Regions from separate parts of the Pseudomonas sp. Z003-0.4C(8344-21) genome, predicted to be linked through region 1. Evidence: riboswitches for the same ligand, from Rfam matches in the RefSeq annotation. Region 1 holds a riboswitch; each other region holds the start of a gene.
The links. A riboswitch is a leader RNA that binds a small molecule or an ion and turns the genes downstream of it on or off. The one in region 1 is predicted to bind cobalamin.
Positions count from the first base shown of each region.

Region 2: another riboswitch for cobalamin. It lies ahead of cobW (cobalamin biosynthesis protein CobW); the one in region 1 lies ahead of BLU24_RS13265 (ABC transporter substrate-binding protein).
Region 3: another riboswitch for cobalamin. It lies ahead of cobO (cob(I)yrinic acid a,c-diamide adenosyltransferase); the one in region 1 lies ahead of BLU24_RS13265 (ABC transporter substrate-binding protein).

Region 1 is NZ_LT629756.1:2,856,033-2,861,555, forward strand. It holds gene BLU24_RS13255 (ABC transporter ATP-binding protein) at 330-1,094, opposite strand; gene BLU24_RS13260 (FecCD family ABC transporter permease) at 1,091-2,107, opposite strand; gene BLU24_RS13265 (ABC transporter substrate-binding protein) at 2,104-3,117, opposite strand; cobalamin riboswitch at 3,260-3,453, opposite strand; gene BLU24_RS13270 (ParD-like family protein) at 3,687-4,034, shown strand; gene map (type I methionyl aminopeptidase) at 4,031-4,822, shown strand; gene katG (catalase/peroxidase HPI) at 4,903-5,523, opposite strand, start outside.
Region 2 is NZ_LT629756.1:3,576,120-3,581,642, forward strand. It holds gene cobN (cobaltochelatase subunit CobN) at 1-751, opposite strand, end outside; gene cobW (cobalamin biosynthesis protein CobW) at 755-1,825, opposite strand; cobalamin riboswitch at 1,927-2,138, opposite strand; cobalamin riboswitch at 2,223-2,444, shown strand; gene BLU24_RS16285 (CbtB domain-containing protein) at 2,562-2,759, shown strand; gene BLU24_RS16290 (CbtA family protein) at 2,770-3,471, shown strand; gene BLU24_RS16295 (cobalamin biosynthesis protein) at 3,468-3,881, shown strand; gene cobM (precorrin-4 C(11)-methyltransferase) at 3,960-4,706, shown strand; gene nfuA (Fe-S biogenesis protein NfuA) at 4,807-5,391, opposite strand.
Region 3 is NZ_LT629756.1:4,552,056-4,557,578, forward strand. It holds gene cbiB (adenosylcobinamide-phosphate synthase CbiB) at 1-190, opposite strand, end outside; gene bluB (5,6-dimethylbenzimidazole synthase) at 187-837, opposite strand; gene BLU24_RS20500 (cobyrinate a,c-diamide synthase) at 834-2,234, opposite strand; gene cobO (cob(I)yrinic acid a,c-diamide adenosyltransferase) at 2,231-2,842, opposite strand; cobalamin riboswitch at 2,924-3,147, opposite strand; gene BLU24_RS20510 (hypothetical protein) at 3,311-3,895, shown strand; gene BLU24_RS20515 (PQQ-dependent sugar dehydrogenase) at 3,962-5,275, shown strand; gene BLU24_RS20520 (C40 family peptidase) at 5,407-5,523, opposite strand, start outside.

The DNA.
Region 1 (5,523 bases):
CCAGCTCGAGTGCCCTTGATCTTGCGTCACCGGCGACATCGGAAGGCTGAGTGGAGGGATTGATCCGGGCGTGGGAGCGCAGCGACCGTACGACGAAGTCGTACACAGCGGAAGTAGGTGCAGCGAAGCAAACCGTAGCCGCTGCGCCCGGAGCGATCCCGCAGCGAAGGGACCCGAGCCTGCGAGGGCCGAACGCAGGAGCAAGCCTTTTTGGGTACTTTTTCGGCGTCTGGAAAAAGTGCCTCGCCGTAAGGGCGAAACCCTAAGCCGCCATAACCGCAGCAACGGATATGTCCCCAATCAAAAACAGCAGCCCGGCTCCCACAACGTCACGAGTGAAAACGCAAAATCTGCTCACCATCAAACGGATCAGTCAAATACCGCCCCCGAACCCCAAACGTCTCCAACAAACGCTGCGGCGTCAGCACTTCCAGCGGCTTGCCCAGCGCCACCAACTCCCCACGCTCAAGCACCGCCAGACGATCACACTTGAGCGCCTGGTTCAGATCATGCAGCGCAATCAACGTAGTCACCGGCAACGCTTTCACAACACTGAGAATCGTCAACTGATGCTGAATATCGAGATGGTTGGCCGGCTCATCCAGCAACAGAATCTGCGGCCGCTGCGCCAAGGCACGGGCGATGTGCACCCGTTGTCTCTCACCCCCCGACAGGCTGCGCCAGACGCGCTGACGCAAGTGCACCGCATCGACATCCACCAGCGCCTGCTCAACGATGGCAGCGTCCGCAGTCGACCACGGTTGCAACGCCGACAACCAAGGCGTACGCCCCAGCGCCACCGCATCGAACACGCGAATGCCGTCATCGGTGTCAGCCTGTTGCTCGACCACCGCAAGCGTCTGCGCAACGCTGCGGCGCGCCATTTTGCCCAGGCGCTGACCGTCGAGCAGTACCTCGCCAGCGCTCGGCTCGCGCAGGCCGGCCAACAGCTTCAACAAGGTCGATTTACCCGCACCATTCGGCCCGACAATGCCCAGGGTTTCGCCGCGTTGCACCTGCAGGCTGACAGCCTTCAGCAACTCGGCGCCGCGCACCTTGAAACTCAAGTCTGAGCAACTCAATACCGCGTTCATCGCGCCGACCTCCGGCCCACCAGAATCAGCGCAAACACCGGCGCGCCGACCAGCGCGGTGATCACCCCGACCGGAATCACCTGCCCCTTGATCAGGGTGCGCGACAACACATCGGCGGCAATCAGAAACACCGCGCCGCCCAAGGCACTCGCCGGCAGCAGTCGAGCATGCCCGGTGCCGAGCAACAACCGCGCCGCATGGGGGATCACCAGGCCGACAAAACCGATCGAACCGACAATCGAGACCATCGCGGCCGTGACCAGCGCCGCGCAACCGATCAGCAGAATCTGCACGCGGCGCACCGGTATGCCGAGCGACGCCGCCGAATCCGCGCCAAAGGTAAACGCATCCAGCGCGCGCCGATGCCACAGGCACACGACCAGCCCGAGCAGGGCCACCGGCACCGCCAGCCACACCGACGGCCAGCGCACCCCGCCGAGGTTGCCGAGCAGCCAGAACATGATCCCGCGGGCCTGCTCGGAACTCGCCGAGCGAGTAATCAAGAATGCGGTCAGCGCATTGAACAATTGCGAACCGGCAATCCCGGCCAGAATGATCTGCCCGGTACCGTTGGTCGAGCCGCTGACCCGTGCCAGCAGAATCACCAGCACGAATGCCGTCACCGCACCGGCAAACGCGCCGGCTGACAGCGACACCAGCCCGGCACCCACGCCAAGCAAGGCGACCATTACCGCGCCAGTCGAGGCCCCGGCGGAGATGCCCAGCAGATAAGGATCGGCCAACGGATTGCGCAACAGCGACTGCAAGATCACCCCGCACGTTGCCAGCCCGGCGCCGCAGGCAGCGGCGACCAGTGCGCGGGTCAGGCGGTAATTCCAGACGATGCCTTCATCGATCGGGTCGAGCACATAACCGGCGCCCCACAGCTTGTTGGCCAGCACTTGCAGCACCACGCCCGGCTCGATCGAAGTCTCACCGATCGCCACTCCGCCGATAAGCGCAACCGATAGCGTCAGCAGTACCAGCAGCGAACGGATCAGGCGTCTGCTCATGGCGCCAGGTCGTAGGCGTTGATGGCGGCGGCCAGTTGCGCCAGGCCGTCGAAGGTGCGCAGGCTGGCCTGCATGGCCATGGCGTCGAGGATGATGATGCGGTTGTGTTTCACCGCGTCCATGTTGCGCGTCACCGGGTCGCTGCGCAGGAAGGCGAGTTTCTTCTGATAGTCGTCAGCCGGGAAACGCCGACGATCCATGCGCGCGATGACCAGAAAAGTCGGGTTGGCTTTGGCAATGGTTTCCCAACCCACGGTCGGCCATTCTTCATCCGACTCGACCACATTGCGCACGCCCAGGGTGCTCAGCATGAAATCCGGAACGCCTTTGTGCCCGGCCACAAACGGCTCGATGTCCATCTCGGCGCTGGAAAACCAGACCACAGCGCTGACATCCTTGCGCTGCTGGGTTTTCGCCGTGGCGATCGATTGCGCGAGGCTGGCCTTGAGTTGTTCGTTGAGCCGTTCGCCACGCGCCTGCACATCGAAAACCTGCGCCAGTTGGCTCACGCCTTTGTAAATGCTGTCGATGCGAAACGGCGCCAGCCGCGTGCCATCGGAGCCGACGAGGTTGTCCTTGGCTTCGCAATCGGAGGGCAGCAGGTAGGTAGGAATCTTCAATTCATGAAACTGCTCGCGGGTGCCGACCGCACCTTGCGGGCCGACCATCCATTCCAGCTCCACCGCGACCAGCTCCGGGCGCTTGCCGATCACCGCTTCGAAACTCGGTTCGTTATCAGCGAGGCGCTCTATCTTTTCGTTCTGCGCCTTGTATTGGGGCAGCACGTCGTTGAACCACAGCGAAGTGCCAACGACCTTGTCGCTCAGCCCCAGGGCATAGAGCATTTCCGTGCCGGCCTGGCCGATGGTGATCGTGCGTGCCGGGGCGTGCTGAAACGTCAGGCTGCTGCCGCAGTTCTCGATCGTCAGCGGATAAACCGTGGGCGCCGCTTGCGCCAAGGCACAGAGGCCCAGACTGGTGAACAGGGTGGCAATACGGGGCAGCAGCATGGGGCAGTCTCCAATGGAACCGTACGGGGAGGGCGGGTACGGTTTGGAAACACACCATCAAGCGCCATCAGGAAATAACGCAAGGCCGGTCATCACGCGAAAAACGCGCACGGCACGATGTCCTTCCCGGACACCCCGCCGGTTAGTAGTCATTGTGCCGGCAGGTCTCCTGACTGATGCGTCATCGCCTGGCTCCGGCCTTCCCGGGGGTTACCCAGTGGCAGTCGAGGAGCAGGCTCGGCACCTACAGTTGCGGGGGCAGTTCCGATCGATGCTGAACAAGCACCTCGGATTCCCTATTAATCCCATGCGGAAACCGGCGGCGGCATGGTAGACGATTTGGGGGGATGAGGGGGAGATGAATCTTTTGAAAAGCCCCTCACCCTAGCCCTCCCGAAACGTCGGACCGCCCGTAGGGAGAGGGGACTGACTGCGGTGGATGCGAGGGCTATGTGGACATGAAATACCGAGTCGAATGCAAATTTCAAAACCAACCGAAATCGGCTCCCTCTCCAAGGGGAGAGGGCTGGGGTGAGGGGCGGGGCCACCACAAGTCCAAAGCCGACCGCATGCTTCTAGCCACCCGCCTGCAGATCCTGAAAAAAACAAACGTCACAACCCTGATTTGCAATACGCGAACCCCAAACGCTAATATACGATCCATATACATTCCGTATCGGATTACCTCCATGGGCATCGTAAAAATTTCCGAAGACATGCACGAAAACCTGCGCATCTCCAGCAACGCACTCAGCCGCTCGATCAACGCGCAGGCCGAGCACTGGATGCGCATCGGCATGCTCGCCGAGTTGCACCCCAATCTCGACCACAGCGCGATCTGCCGTTTGCTGATCCGCGCCGAACAGAATGGCGGGCTCGACCTGCACCAACTGACACAGGAAGTCGCCCTCGCATGAGAAACCAGATCAAGCTCAACACCCCGGCCGAGATCGAAAAATCCCGCGCGGCCGGCAGACTGGCCGCCCAAGTGCTGGCCATGCTGGTACCCCACGTCAAGGCCGGGGTGACCACCGATGAACTGGATCGGCTGTGCAACGACTACATCGTCAACGTACAGAAAGCCGTTCCGGCCAACGTCGGTTATCACGGCTTCCCGAAAACCGTCTGCGCCTCGGTCAACGACGTGGTCTGCCACGGCATTCCTTCTGCTACTCCGCTGAAGGATGGCGATATCCTCAACCTCGACATCGCCGTGATCAAGGACGGCTGGTTCGGCGACACCAGCCGCATGTACGTGGTCGGTGAGGCCACGCCTGAAGCGCAACATCTGATCAAGACCACCTATGACGCCATGTGCGCAGGTATTCGCGCGGTCAAACCGGGCGCCACGCTGGGCGATATCGGTTACGCGATTCAGAGCCTCGCCGAAAAGGAAGGCTTCAGCGTGGTGCGCGAGTATTGCGGCCATGGCATCGGCAAGATCTACCACGATGAGCCGCAGATTCTGCATTACGGCTTTCCCAATCAAGGGATGAAGCTCAAGGCGGGAATGATTTTTACCGTCGAACCGATGCTCAACGCCGGCAAACGCCACGTGAAGAACATGCCCGATGGCTGGACGGTGCTGACCAAGGATGGCTCGCTGTCGGCGCAGTGGGAGCACATGGTGGCGGTGACGGAGACCGGATTTGAAGTGCTGACGGCGTGGCCGGATCAGATCGAGGGGTATGCGGCTATCAGTTGATACTGCGTTTGGCGGTCAGGATTCGTGAAATCCAACGCATAAAAAACGCCGCTTGAACAAGCGGCGTTTTCTTTTGGCCGTTACTTCAGATCGAACCGATCCAGGTTCATGACCTTCGTCCAGGCCTTGACGAAGTCATTGACGAACTGCTGTTGTGCATCCGCACTGGCATACACCTCGGCCAGCGCGCGCAACTGCGCATTGGAACCGAACACCAGATCCACCCGGGTTGCGGTCCATTTCGGCGCGCCGGTCTTGCGGTCCCGTCCCTCGAATTCATCAGCATCGCGCGTCGTCGGTTGCCACTCCACGCCCATGTCCAACAGGTTCGTGAAAAAGTCATTGCTCAGCGCTTCGGGTTTATCGGTGAAGACACCATGCCGGGTCTGCCCGACGTTGGTATTCAACACCCGCAGGCCGCCGAGCAGCACGGTCATTTCCGGGGCGGTGAGGGTCAGCAGTTGCGCCTTGTCGATCAGCAGGGTTTCAGCCGCGACGGTGTATTTGCCTTTGCTGTAGTTGCGGAAACCGTCGGCAATCGGTTCAAGAAAGCCGAACGATTCGACATCGGTCTGCTCCTGCGAGGCATCCACGCGCCCGGGCGAGAACGGCACGCTCACTGAATGACCAGCGTTCTGTGCGGCTTGCTCGACCCCGGCATTGCCGGCCAGCACGATCAGGTCCGCCAGCGAGATTTTCTT
Region 2 (5,523 bases), 720 kb from region 1:
CGACCACCGTCAGGCAGCCGGGTTCTTTCAGGCTGGCCACGGCGATGGGCAAAGGATTGAGCCCCGCAGCTTGCATGCGCTGGCAAAACACATCGATGAACCCAGTGTTGGCTGCTTGCAGGTGCGAGCGGTAAAACAGCAGCGCCGCGACCGGTTGTGCGGGCAGCCATTCAGCTTGCCAGTCACTCAGGGCAGCAGTAGTTTTGGTCGGGTGGTAAATCGCTGTACGCGGCAAGGTTTGCGGCTCGCCCCACGGGTAATCGCGGGCGAACCAGCGATTGCCCAGGCAGCGGAAAAAATCCAGCGCGTTGCCCAGTCCACCCTGACGCAAGAACTGCCAGAGACGGTCACGGTCCACCGCGCTGACGGTGCTCAAGTCGCTGAGTTCCGGGTCGGGGCGATCGTCGCCCGGCACCAGAATCACCTGCACGCCGCGCTCGGACAATTCCACCAGGCGCTCGACGCCATACCGCCAGTAGGCAATCCCGCCGTGCAGCGAAATCAGAATCAGCTTGGCGTGGCGCAACACTTCATCGACGTAAAGATCGACCGACGCGTGATTCTGCACCTGCATCGGGTTGGCCAGACGCAGGCTCGGGTAGTCTTGCGGCAACTGCTGCGCCGCTTCGGCGAGCAGCGCAAGGCTGGAATCGCCGCTGCACAGGATCACCAACTCGGCGGGCGTCTGGCCAAGGTCGGCAATGTTGTCATCCGAGACGAAACCGCCGGGCTGGGTCCTGAGCAGGTGCATGGCTTAAACGCTGAGCGCGGCGCGCAGTTGCGCTTCGAGCTGCGCTGCATCCAATTCCTGGCCGATCAACACCAGACGCGTTACGCGCGCTTCGTCGGCGCCCCACTGACGGTCAAAATGCTTGTCGAAGCGCGTACCTACGCCTTGAATCAGCAAGCGCATCGGCTTGTTCGGAATCGCGGCGAAGCCTTTCACGCGCAGGATGCCGTGTTGCACCACCAGTTGCGTCAGCGCGTCGAGCAGCAGGCTTTCGTCGGCTTGCGGCAGTTCGATAGAGATCGAGTCGAAGGCGTCGTGATCGTGGTCATCGTGATCGTCATCACCGTCGTGGTGATGGTCGTGGTGACTGTGACGGCTGTCGATGTGTTCTTCGGAACCGGCGCCGAGGCCGATCAGCACGTCCAGCGGCAGACGGCCGTTGCTCGCTTCAATGATTTTTACCGCAGGTGGCAACTCTTCGGCGACTTCAGCGCGCACACGCGCCAGATCTTCCGGACTGGTCTGGTCGGCTTTATTGAGGATCACCAGATCGGCGCTGGCCAGTTGGTCGGCGAACAGTTCGTGCAGCGGAGACTCGTGATCGAGGTTCGGGTCAAGCTTGCGCTGGGCATCGACCTGATCCGGGAACGCGGCAAAGGTGCCGGCGGCCACGGCCGGGCTGTCGACCACAGTGATCACCGCATCAACGGTGCAGGCGCTGCGGATTTCCGGCCACTGGAAGGCTTGCACCAACGGCTTGGGCAAGGCCAGGCCCGAGGTTTCGATGAGGATGTGATCGAGATCGCCGCGACGCGCGACCAGTTCGCGCATCACCGGGAAGAATTCTTCCTGCACGGTGCAGCACAGGCAGCCGTTGGCCAGTTCGTAAACGCGGCCGCTGGCTTCTTCTTCGGTGCAGCCGATGGTGCATTGCTTGAGGATTTCACCGTCGATGCCCAGCTCGCCAAACTCGTTGACGATCACCGCAATGCGCCGGCCCTGAGCATTGTCGAGCATGTGCCGCAGCAAGGTGGTTTTGCCCGAACCGAGGAAACCGGTGACGATGGTGACGGGGAGTTTGGCCAGTGTTTTCATCGGTATGCCCTTTGGCAAAGCGGCGGGCATACGGGACGAGAACCGGCCACGCGCAGGCGCGCCGGAAGTGTTCGCCACCGGATCACCCCGCCCGGTTGAAAGTGAGAATCTGTGACGAGGCAGGTCTCCTGGCTGACAGTGTTCAGGCGCCGGGCCTGGCATTCGCTGCGCCTTCCCGCGGGCTCGTGGACCGAGCTGGCAGTGGCGTGGCAGCGAACTTCACCGTTCACAGTTGCGGGGGCAGCCGCGGCTTTGACCGCGTTCCCTTCTTAGCTTCGACAGATGCCGAAGAACCTCGAAGGCGCAAGGCTACGCATGGGTTGATGATGGGTCAATGCTTTGGTTTCGTGGATATTCACTACTGCCCGAAATTGACTCAAACCCACCCGCATGCTCTCCTGTACGCCTTGTTACGGGTGCCCTTCACAGGGTGAAACGGGAAACCGGTGAATCATGTGCTTTACTCAGAGCCATGTCAGTCCGGTGCTGCCCCCGCAACGGTAAGCGAGCGAAGCGTCAAAACCACTGTGCCAACCCGGCATGGGAAGGTGACGCTTGCAGGTCGGCCAGGCGCCAACCCCTCGCGAGCCCGGAGACCGGCCCGCAATACACAGTGCGCTATCGGCGTCACTGGACATAACAAACCCGCGGTGGGCGGGCGCTGTTCGTACCTCCGCGTGTCCGTCACGCAGGGTCCGCATGCGTTCGACTGCCCCTTACACTATAGGGAAGCGCCATGTCGATCATCAGCAGCACCGGCAGCAACACGGATAAAATCGCCAGCACCACCACCCTGAGCCAACGCCTGATTGCCGCCGCCTTCGCCTCGATTCTCGGCGCGGGCCTGGTGTATTTCGCCGGTTTTTCGCATATCGAAGCGGTGCACAACGCCGCCCACGATACCCGCCACAGCGCCGCGTTTCCGTGCCACTGAGACCTGTCGAATGATCAAGCGAATTGCGCAAACCGCAGGTTTCAGCGGCCTGCTGGCCGCCCTGCTCCTCACACTGCTGCAAAGCTTCTGGGTCTCACCGCTGATTCTTCAGGCCGAAACCTTTGAAAAATCCGAACCGGTCGCCCAAGTCCACGAACACGCGGCCGGCACCGCAGCGCACAGCCATGACGGCGAAGCCTGGGAGCCGGAAAACGGCTGGCAGCGCGTGGTTTCGACCACCGGTGGCAATCTGGTGGTGGCGGTCGGTTTCGCTCTGATGCTTGCCGGTCTGTACACCCTGCGTGCGCCGCGCTCAACCGCGCAAGGCCTGCTCTGGGGGCTGGCCGGTTACGCGACGTTCGTGCTGGCGCCAACGCTGGGCCTGCCGCCGGAATTGCCGGGCACCGCTGCGGCTGATCTGGCGTCGCGGCAGATGTGGTGGATCGGCACTGCGGCCTCGACCGCCGTCGGCCTGTCGCTGATCGCCTTCAGCCGGCACTGGCTGATGAAGCTGCTCGGCGTAGCGATTCTCGCGGTGCCGCATGTGATCGGCGCGCCGCAGCCGCTGGTGCATTCGATGCTCGCGCCCGAGGCGCTGGAAAGCCAGTTCAAGATCGCTTCGCAGTTGACCAACGTGGCGTTCTGGCTGGCCCTGGGCCTGATCAGCGCCTGGTTGTTCCGCCGCAACAGCGACGGTCACTACCACGCATGAGCGATGACCGCGCGGCGTCCACGCTGGTGGTCGGCCTCGGCTGCCAACGCGGCTGTCCGACCAGCACGCTGCGCGCGTTGCTCGACCAGGCCTTGCAGGCGCACCGCATCGAGCTCAAGTCAATCAAGGCCTTGGCCAGCATCGATTTGAAGCGCGACGAACCGGGCCTGCAGGAACTGGCCGTACAACTGGCCTTGCCCCTGCTGTACTTCAGCAGCGAGGAATTGGCCGGTTACCAGTCAATGCTCAGCCACCAGTCGCAAATCGCTTACGAACGCACCGGCTGCTACGGCGTGGCGGAAAGCGCAGCGCTGGCGCTTGCCGAACAACTCCTGCAGGCGCCGGCAAAGCTGCTGATCAGCCGACAAAAATACGCTCAAGCCACTCTGGCGTTGGCCGGCGCCGCGTAAATCCTGATAATCGCCGCCATCCATCATGAACAATCTTCATCTGAAGCGTTGTCGCGCCTCTTCTCCAAGGATCCAACGATGACCGTTTATTTCATCGGCGCCGGCCCCGGCGACCCGGAATTGATCACTGTCAAAGGCCAACGGTTGATCCGACACTGTCCGGTGATCATCTATGCCGGTTCACTGGTACCCGCCGCAGTGCTCGAGGGGCACCAGGCGCAAACCGTGGTCAACAGTGCAGAGCTGCACCTTGAGCAGATCATCGAGCTGATCAAGACCGCGCATGCCGAAGGCCATGACGTCGCACGGGTACATTCCGGTGATCCGAGCCTGTACGGCGCGATCGGTGAGCAGATTCGTTATCTGCGTGAGCTTGGTATCCCGTTCGAGATCATTCCGGGCGTGACGGCCACCGCCGCCTGTGCGGCGCTGCTCGGAGCCGAACTCACCCTGCCGGATGTGTCGCAAAGCGTGATTCTGACTCGCTATGCCGACAAGACTGCGATGCCGGCGGGCGAAGAACTGGGCAATCTGGCCCGGCATGGTGCAACCATGGCGATTCACCTGGGGGTCAATCATCTGGAGAAGATTCTTGTGGAGTTGTTGCCGCATTACGGTGCGGATTGTCCGATTGCGGTGATTCACCGGGCGACGTGGCCGGATCAGGACTGGGTGGTGGGCACGCTTGCGGACATTGCGGACAAGGTTGCAGCGAAAGGCTTTCGGCGTACCGCGTTGATTCTGGTCGGGCGGGTGCTGGGGAGTGAGGTGTTCAGCGAGTCGTCGTTGTATCGGGCGGGGCATGCGCATCTTTATCGCCCTTGATGGCCTCTTCGCGAGCAGGCTCGCTCCCACCCTGGGTAAAGCGGGGGCATAAAAAAACGGCGCTCACGGGGCGCCGTTTTTCATATTCGCAGCGAACGCCTTAGTAGTAGGCGTTTTCTTTCTGCGTGTGGTCGGTCACGTCGCGCACGCCCTTGAGCTCAGGGATGCGCTCGAGCAGCGTGCGCTCGATGCCTTCCTTCAAGGTCACGTCGGCCTGGCCGCAGCCCTGGCAACCGCCACCGAACTGCAACACCGCAATGCCGTCTTCCACCACATCGATCAGGCTGACCTGACCGCCGTGGCTGGCCAGCCCCGGGTTGATTTCGGTTTGCAGGTAGTAATTGATGCGCTCGTTGACCGGGCTGTCAGCGTTGACCATCGGTACTTTGGCGTTTGGCGCCTTGATGGTCAGCTGGCCGCCCATGCGGTCGGTGGCGTAGTCGACCACGGCGTCGTCGAGAAACGCTTCGCTGAACGAATCGATATACGCGGTGAAGCTTTTCAGCCCCAGCGCCGTATCTTCAGGCTTTTCTTCGCCCGGCTTGCAGTAGGCAATGCAGGTCTCGGCGTACTGGGTGCCAGGCTGGGTGATGAAGACGCGGATGCCGATGCCCGGGGTGTTCTGCTTGGACAGCAGATCAGCCAGGTAGTCGTGGGCGGCGTCGGTAATGGTAATGGCGGTCATGGAAACTCCTCGCAGGCTTGGGCGCAGTTTACGCCAATCGGCGCGCGGGACAAAGTCCCAGTATTTTTGTCGGAAAAAGCCGGGCGTATGCCGTCGCCCGCAAGCTGCCGACGGCGACGGCTGGGCGCTTGA
Region 3 (5,523 bases), 1.7 Mb from region 1:
GCGTCAGCGGCAGCACCGCGATCACCCACGCGGTCACACCATGGCTGCGCCAGCCGCGGCCACCGGCGTTGAAACGTTGCTCGATGCGCCCGGCAAAATTGCCGAACGCCACCAGCGGATGCCAGCGTTTCGGTTCACCGAGCAGCGCATCCAGCGCCACCGCGGCGACACTCAACAACGCCACACTCATTGACTCACTCCCCAGTAATTTTCGTACAGCAATTCGTTCAGCGGTCGCGCCTGCGCCCAGCCTTCGAGGACCAGCATCGGCGCCGGGTAGAACTCTTTGACCGGGCCCAGACACAGCACGGCCAGCGGCTTGGCACCCGGCGGCAAGTGCAGCAGATCGGCCAGCGCCTGCGGCTCGAACAGCGACACCCAGCCCATGCCCAATCCTTCGGCACGGGACGCCAGCCACAGATTCTGGATCGCGCAGGACAGCGAAGCCATGTCCATCTCCGGCAGCGTGCGCCGGCCAAAAATGTGTTTTTCGCGATCGTCCATCAGCGCCGCCACCAGTACTTCGGCGCAGTCGTTGATGCCTTCGACCTTGAGTTTCATGAACTCGTCGCTGCGCTCGCCAAGGGCCTCGGCGGTGCGCACGCGTTCTGCTTCCACCAGATGCTGAATCTGCCCGCGCAGGGCGCGGTCGCTGATGCGGATGAAACGCCAGGGCTGCATCAGGCCGACACTTGGCGCTTGATGGGCGGCTTCGAGCAAACGCCGCAACAGTTGCGGTTCAACAGTGCCGCCGCTGAAGTGACGCATGTCGCGGCGTTCGGCGATGGCTTTGTAAACCGCCTGGCGCTCGGCTTCAGAGAATGCGTTGTCGGTCATGGCCCCATCGCTGGCAAGCCAGCTCCCACAGTGGACGGTGCAATACCTGACGAAACGTAATCCCCTGTGGGAGCTGGCTTGCCAGCGATGGCGGTCTCAAGACCGGGCGCAAACAGCGCAGCGACAGCCGCAGGATTCGACGGAAAATAAAAGTGCACATAAGAAGCCGTCATCCGCCCTTCACGGTAGACCGCCTCGGCCCCTCGCCCACCATTCGGGCTCAGCCCACGGGCAATCGGCGTCAGTTCGGTGGTCGTCAGCGAATGGTGATACGTGTGCCCGCGCAACGAGCCTTCCGGCAGATCGACCGCCTGCAACGCCAACGCCGCCAGACGCTTTTGCATCACCGCCTCGCCCTGCAACAACCCGACCAGTTCAGCGCGGGTGCCTTCGACATCGGTCAGCGAATCGAGCAGATACAGCATGCCACCGCACTCGGCCAGCAACGGCTTGCCTGCCGCATGGTGCGCGCGGATCGCCTCGATCATTGCAGTGTTCTGTGCCAGTGCAACATGGTGCAGCTCGGGGTAACCGCCCGGCAGGTACAGACTGTCCGCCTCGGGCAATTGCGTGTCGCGGATCGGCGAGAAGAAGCTCAACTCGGCGCCCATCGCCCGCAACAGATCGAGGCTTGCGCCATAGGTGAAGGCGAATGCTTCATCACGGGCCACGGCGATCCGCACGCCGTGCAACAACGGCTCAGCAGCAGTCACGTCCGGCGCTGCGAATTCGACGACGGGCGGCAAGGCGACTTCGCAACTGCTGGCCAGTGCGTCGGCGGCAGCGTCGAGGCGCAGGTCCAGATCATTCAGTTCGCTGGCCTGCACCAGGCCGAGATGGCGGCTCGGCAGCTCGATGCCGGTCTCGCGCGACAACGCGCCGTACCAGCGCAGGCCTTCAGTGAGGCTGCCTTCGAGCAATTGCGCATGACGCAAAGTGCCGACGCGGTTGGCCAGCACCCCGGCGAACGGCAGGTCCGGCTGATATTTCGCCAGGCCCAGCGCCAGTGCGCCGAAGGTCTGCGCCATGGCGGTGCCGTCGATCACTCCGAGCACCGGCACGCCAAAATGCCGCGCCAGGTCGGCGCTCGACGGCGTGCCGTCAAACAGGCCCATCACGCCTTCGATCAGAATCAGGTCCGCGTCGCCGGCGGCTTCCCACAACAGGCGACGGCTTTCCTGCTCGCCGACCATCCACATGTCCAGTTGATAGACCGGCGCACCGCTGGCGCGCTCGAGGATCATCGGGTCGAGAAAGTCCGGGCCGCATTTGAACACGCGGACCTTGCGCCCCTGATTGCGATGCAAACGGGCGAGCGCGGCGGTGACCGTGGTCTTGCCCTGGCCGGAAGCCGGCGCGGCAATCAGGACGGCCGGGCAGTGACGGGGCTGATTCAAAGTTCGACGCCTTTCTGCGCTTTGATCCCGGCCTGGAACGCATGCTTGAGCATGCCCATTTCCGTGACCGTATCGCCCATCTCGATCATTTCCGGCTTGGCGCCGCGCCCGGTCACCACCACATGTTGCATCGGCGGCCGCGCCTGCAAATCGCTGAGCACCTGATCGAGATCCAGATAACCGTGCTTGAGGGCGATGTTCAATTCGTCGAGCACCACCAGCCCTATCGACGGATCGCGCAGCAGTTCGCGAGAAACTTCCCACGCCGCCGTGGCGGCGGCGATATCGCGCTGACGGTCCTGGGTCTCCCAGGTGAAACCTTCGCCCATCACATGGAAGCGCACCTGCTCGGGGAAGCGGCGGAAGAACAGCTCCTCGCCCGTGCTGTTGCGGCCCTTGATGAACTGCACCACGCCGCACTGCATGCCGTGGCCCATGGCGCGGGCTAGCATGCCGAAGGCCGAGCTGCTTTTGCCTTTGCCGTTGCCGGTCAGCACCAGCACCAGGCCGCACTCGTCGGGCGAATTGGCGATGCGTTCGTCGATCACGGCTTTTTTGCGCTGCATGCGCGCCAGATGGCGTTCGTCGCGCTCGGGGGAATCGGTCATGGGGGAGCTCTCCGTTGAGACGGGTAAACGGCGGGCAGGCACAAGAATAGACGGCAAAAAGCCTGGCATCGCCCACCGTGATGCCGCTGGATGGATCAGGCCGGTCTCCGGGCTCATGAGCGGCGTTGGCCAGACTGCGCGCCTTCCCGCTGTTGAGCAGTGGCATTGAACGCAGTGTTCACTCATTTACCGTTGCGGGGGCAGCGCCGGGATCGTCGTGGCTTCGCGTGAAGACCACCCTCACCGGCTTCCCTGTTTCACTCTGTCGACGCAGGTCACAGAGCACCTGAAACAAGCGGCGAAGGTTAGAGGGTTGGGGGTGGAGCGTCAATTAAAGAGGCGGCCAACGGGCGAGAAACTGCCATCAATCAATTATCTGCTGGCAATCTTGTGCCAGACTGTGACAAGTGATATCAAAGAGCCATGCTTTTATCGAAAAAGTACACCACAACAATAAGGACGATGACGATGCAAGGCATGATCATCAGCAACCCGCGCCTGGAATTCCTGCGCCCGGTGCTTGAACGCTGGTTTGACTGTATCGACCGCTACAACACCGTGCGCGGCGACGGCGATACGCCGTACTGGCATGATGAGAAAGCCAACCTCGGCCTGCTCTCGGCCGCCGCCTGGATGGCCGAACTGGTGACCTTGAACGACACCGTCACCCGTAAACAGAACGAAGACGGCGAGCGCAATGCCCGCGCCGATCTGTTTATCGCCGGCAGCGAAGACCGCGCCTTCATTCAGGCCACACAACGCTGGCCAAGGGCGAACAACCTCAACCTGACCCAACCCCTGGCCGATATAACCTCTGACGCCAAACGCATCAGTTACGCCAGCGATCTCAAGCTCGGCTGCCTGTTCGTCGCCCCGCAAAAGGCCCAGCACAGCGCCAGCCCCGAAGAATTGCAGGACATGGTCGACGACCTGCAAAAGGAACACACCTGCGCCGTGGCCTGGTATTTCCCCTACGCCTACCGCAAATTGCACAGCGACGCGGGCAACTATCACCCGGGCATCGCCGTGCTGTTCAAGGAAGCCCGCGGTTGAGCAGTTGAACCATCGGGCTTGCGCCCTCCTCTATGGTTAGGAATGCATTCATAGGGAAGATCAGCAATGCGCAAGCCCCACCTCGTTTTCGTCATCGCCCTCGCCGGCGGGCTCAGCGCCTGCGGCGAAACCTCCAGCCTGCAAGTCTCCGACGGCACTGGCCCGTCGCCAAAACTGCCGGAACCGAACAAGACCCTGATCCCGACGGTGAACATCGCCCCCGCGATCGGCTGGCCCGAGGGGGCAAAACCGACGGCGGCAGCCGGTACTCAGGTCGCCGCGTTCGCCGAAGGCCTCGATCATCCGCGCTGGCTGTACGTGCTGCCCAACGGTGACGTGCTGGTGGCCGAAACCAATGCGCCACCGAAACCGGATGACAGTAAAGGCATTCGTGGCTGGGTGATGAAAAAGGTCATGGGCAAGGCCGGCGCCGGCGTACCGAGCCCGAATCGCATCACCTTGCTGCGCGATGCCGACAAGGACGGTGTGGCCGAGACCCGCACGGTATTTCTGCAAAACCTCAACTCGCCGTTCGGCATGACCCTGGTCGGCAACGATCTGTACGTGGCCGATACCGATCGCCTGCTGCGCTTTAACTACGAGCCCGGCGCCACCGAAATCAAGACCCAGCCGATCAAGGTCGTCGATCTGCCGGGCGGCACGCTGAACCATCACTGGACCAAGAACGTCATTGCCAGCAAGGACGGCAGCAAGCTCTACGTCACCGTCGGTTCGAACAGCAACGTCGGCGAAAACGGCCTGGATCAGGAAGAGGGTCGCGCGGCGATCTGGGAAGTCGATCGGGCGACCGGTAATCACCGGATCTTCGCCTCTGGCATCCGTAATCCCAATGGCCTGGCGTGGGAGCCCAGCAGTGGCGCGCTGTGGACGGCGGTCAACGAGCGTGACGAGATCGGCAGCGATCTGGTGCCGGACTACATCACCTCGGTCAAGGACGGCGGCTTTTATGGCTGGCCGTTCAGCTATTACGGCCAGCACGTCGACGTGCGAGTCAAGCCGCAGAACCTCGATCTGGTGGCCAAGGCCATCGTCCCGGATTACGCGGTCGGCCCGCACACCGCCTCGCTGGGCCTGACCTTCGCCGAGGGCAACACGCTACCGGCGCAATTCAAGGAAGGTGCCTTCATCGGCCAGCACGGCTCGTGGAACCGCAAACCGCACAGTGGCTATAAAGTGATTTTCGTACCGTTCAGTGGCGGTAAACCGACTGGACAACCGGTGGATGTACTGACCGGCTTCCTCGACAAGGACGAGAACGCACTGGGCCGCCCGGTGGGCGTGGTGATCGACCCGCAAGGCGGGTTGCTGGTGGCGGATGATGTCGGCAACAAAGTGTGGCGCGTGTCTTCTGCCAAATAACTTTCACCTGACACAAACAACTGTAGGAGTGAGCCTGCTCGCGATAGCGCCTTGTCAGTCGACATCATCGTTGACTGAAAGACCGCTATCGCGAGCAGGCTCACTCCTACAGGGATTGTGTGCGATTGGATTTATGGGTTATGCGCCAACTGCCCCGGCTGCAACACCCGCTTGGCACTCAGATAGGCCTTCTGCCAATACGCCTTTGACAGACTGTCGAGCTTGACCGTGCCGCCCGTTGCCGGTGC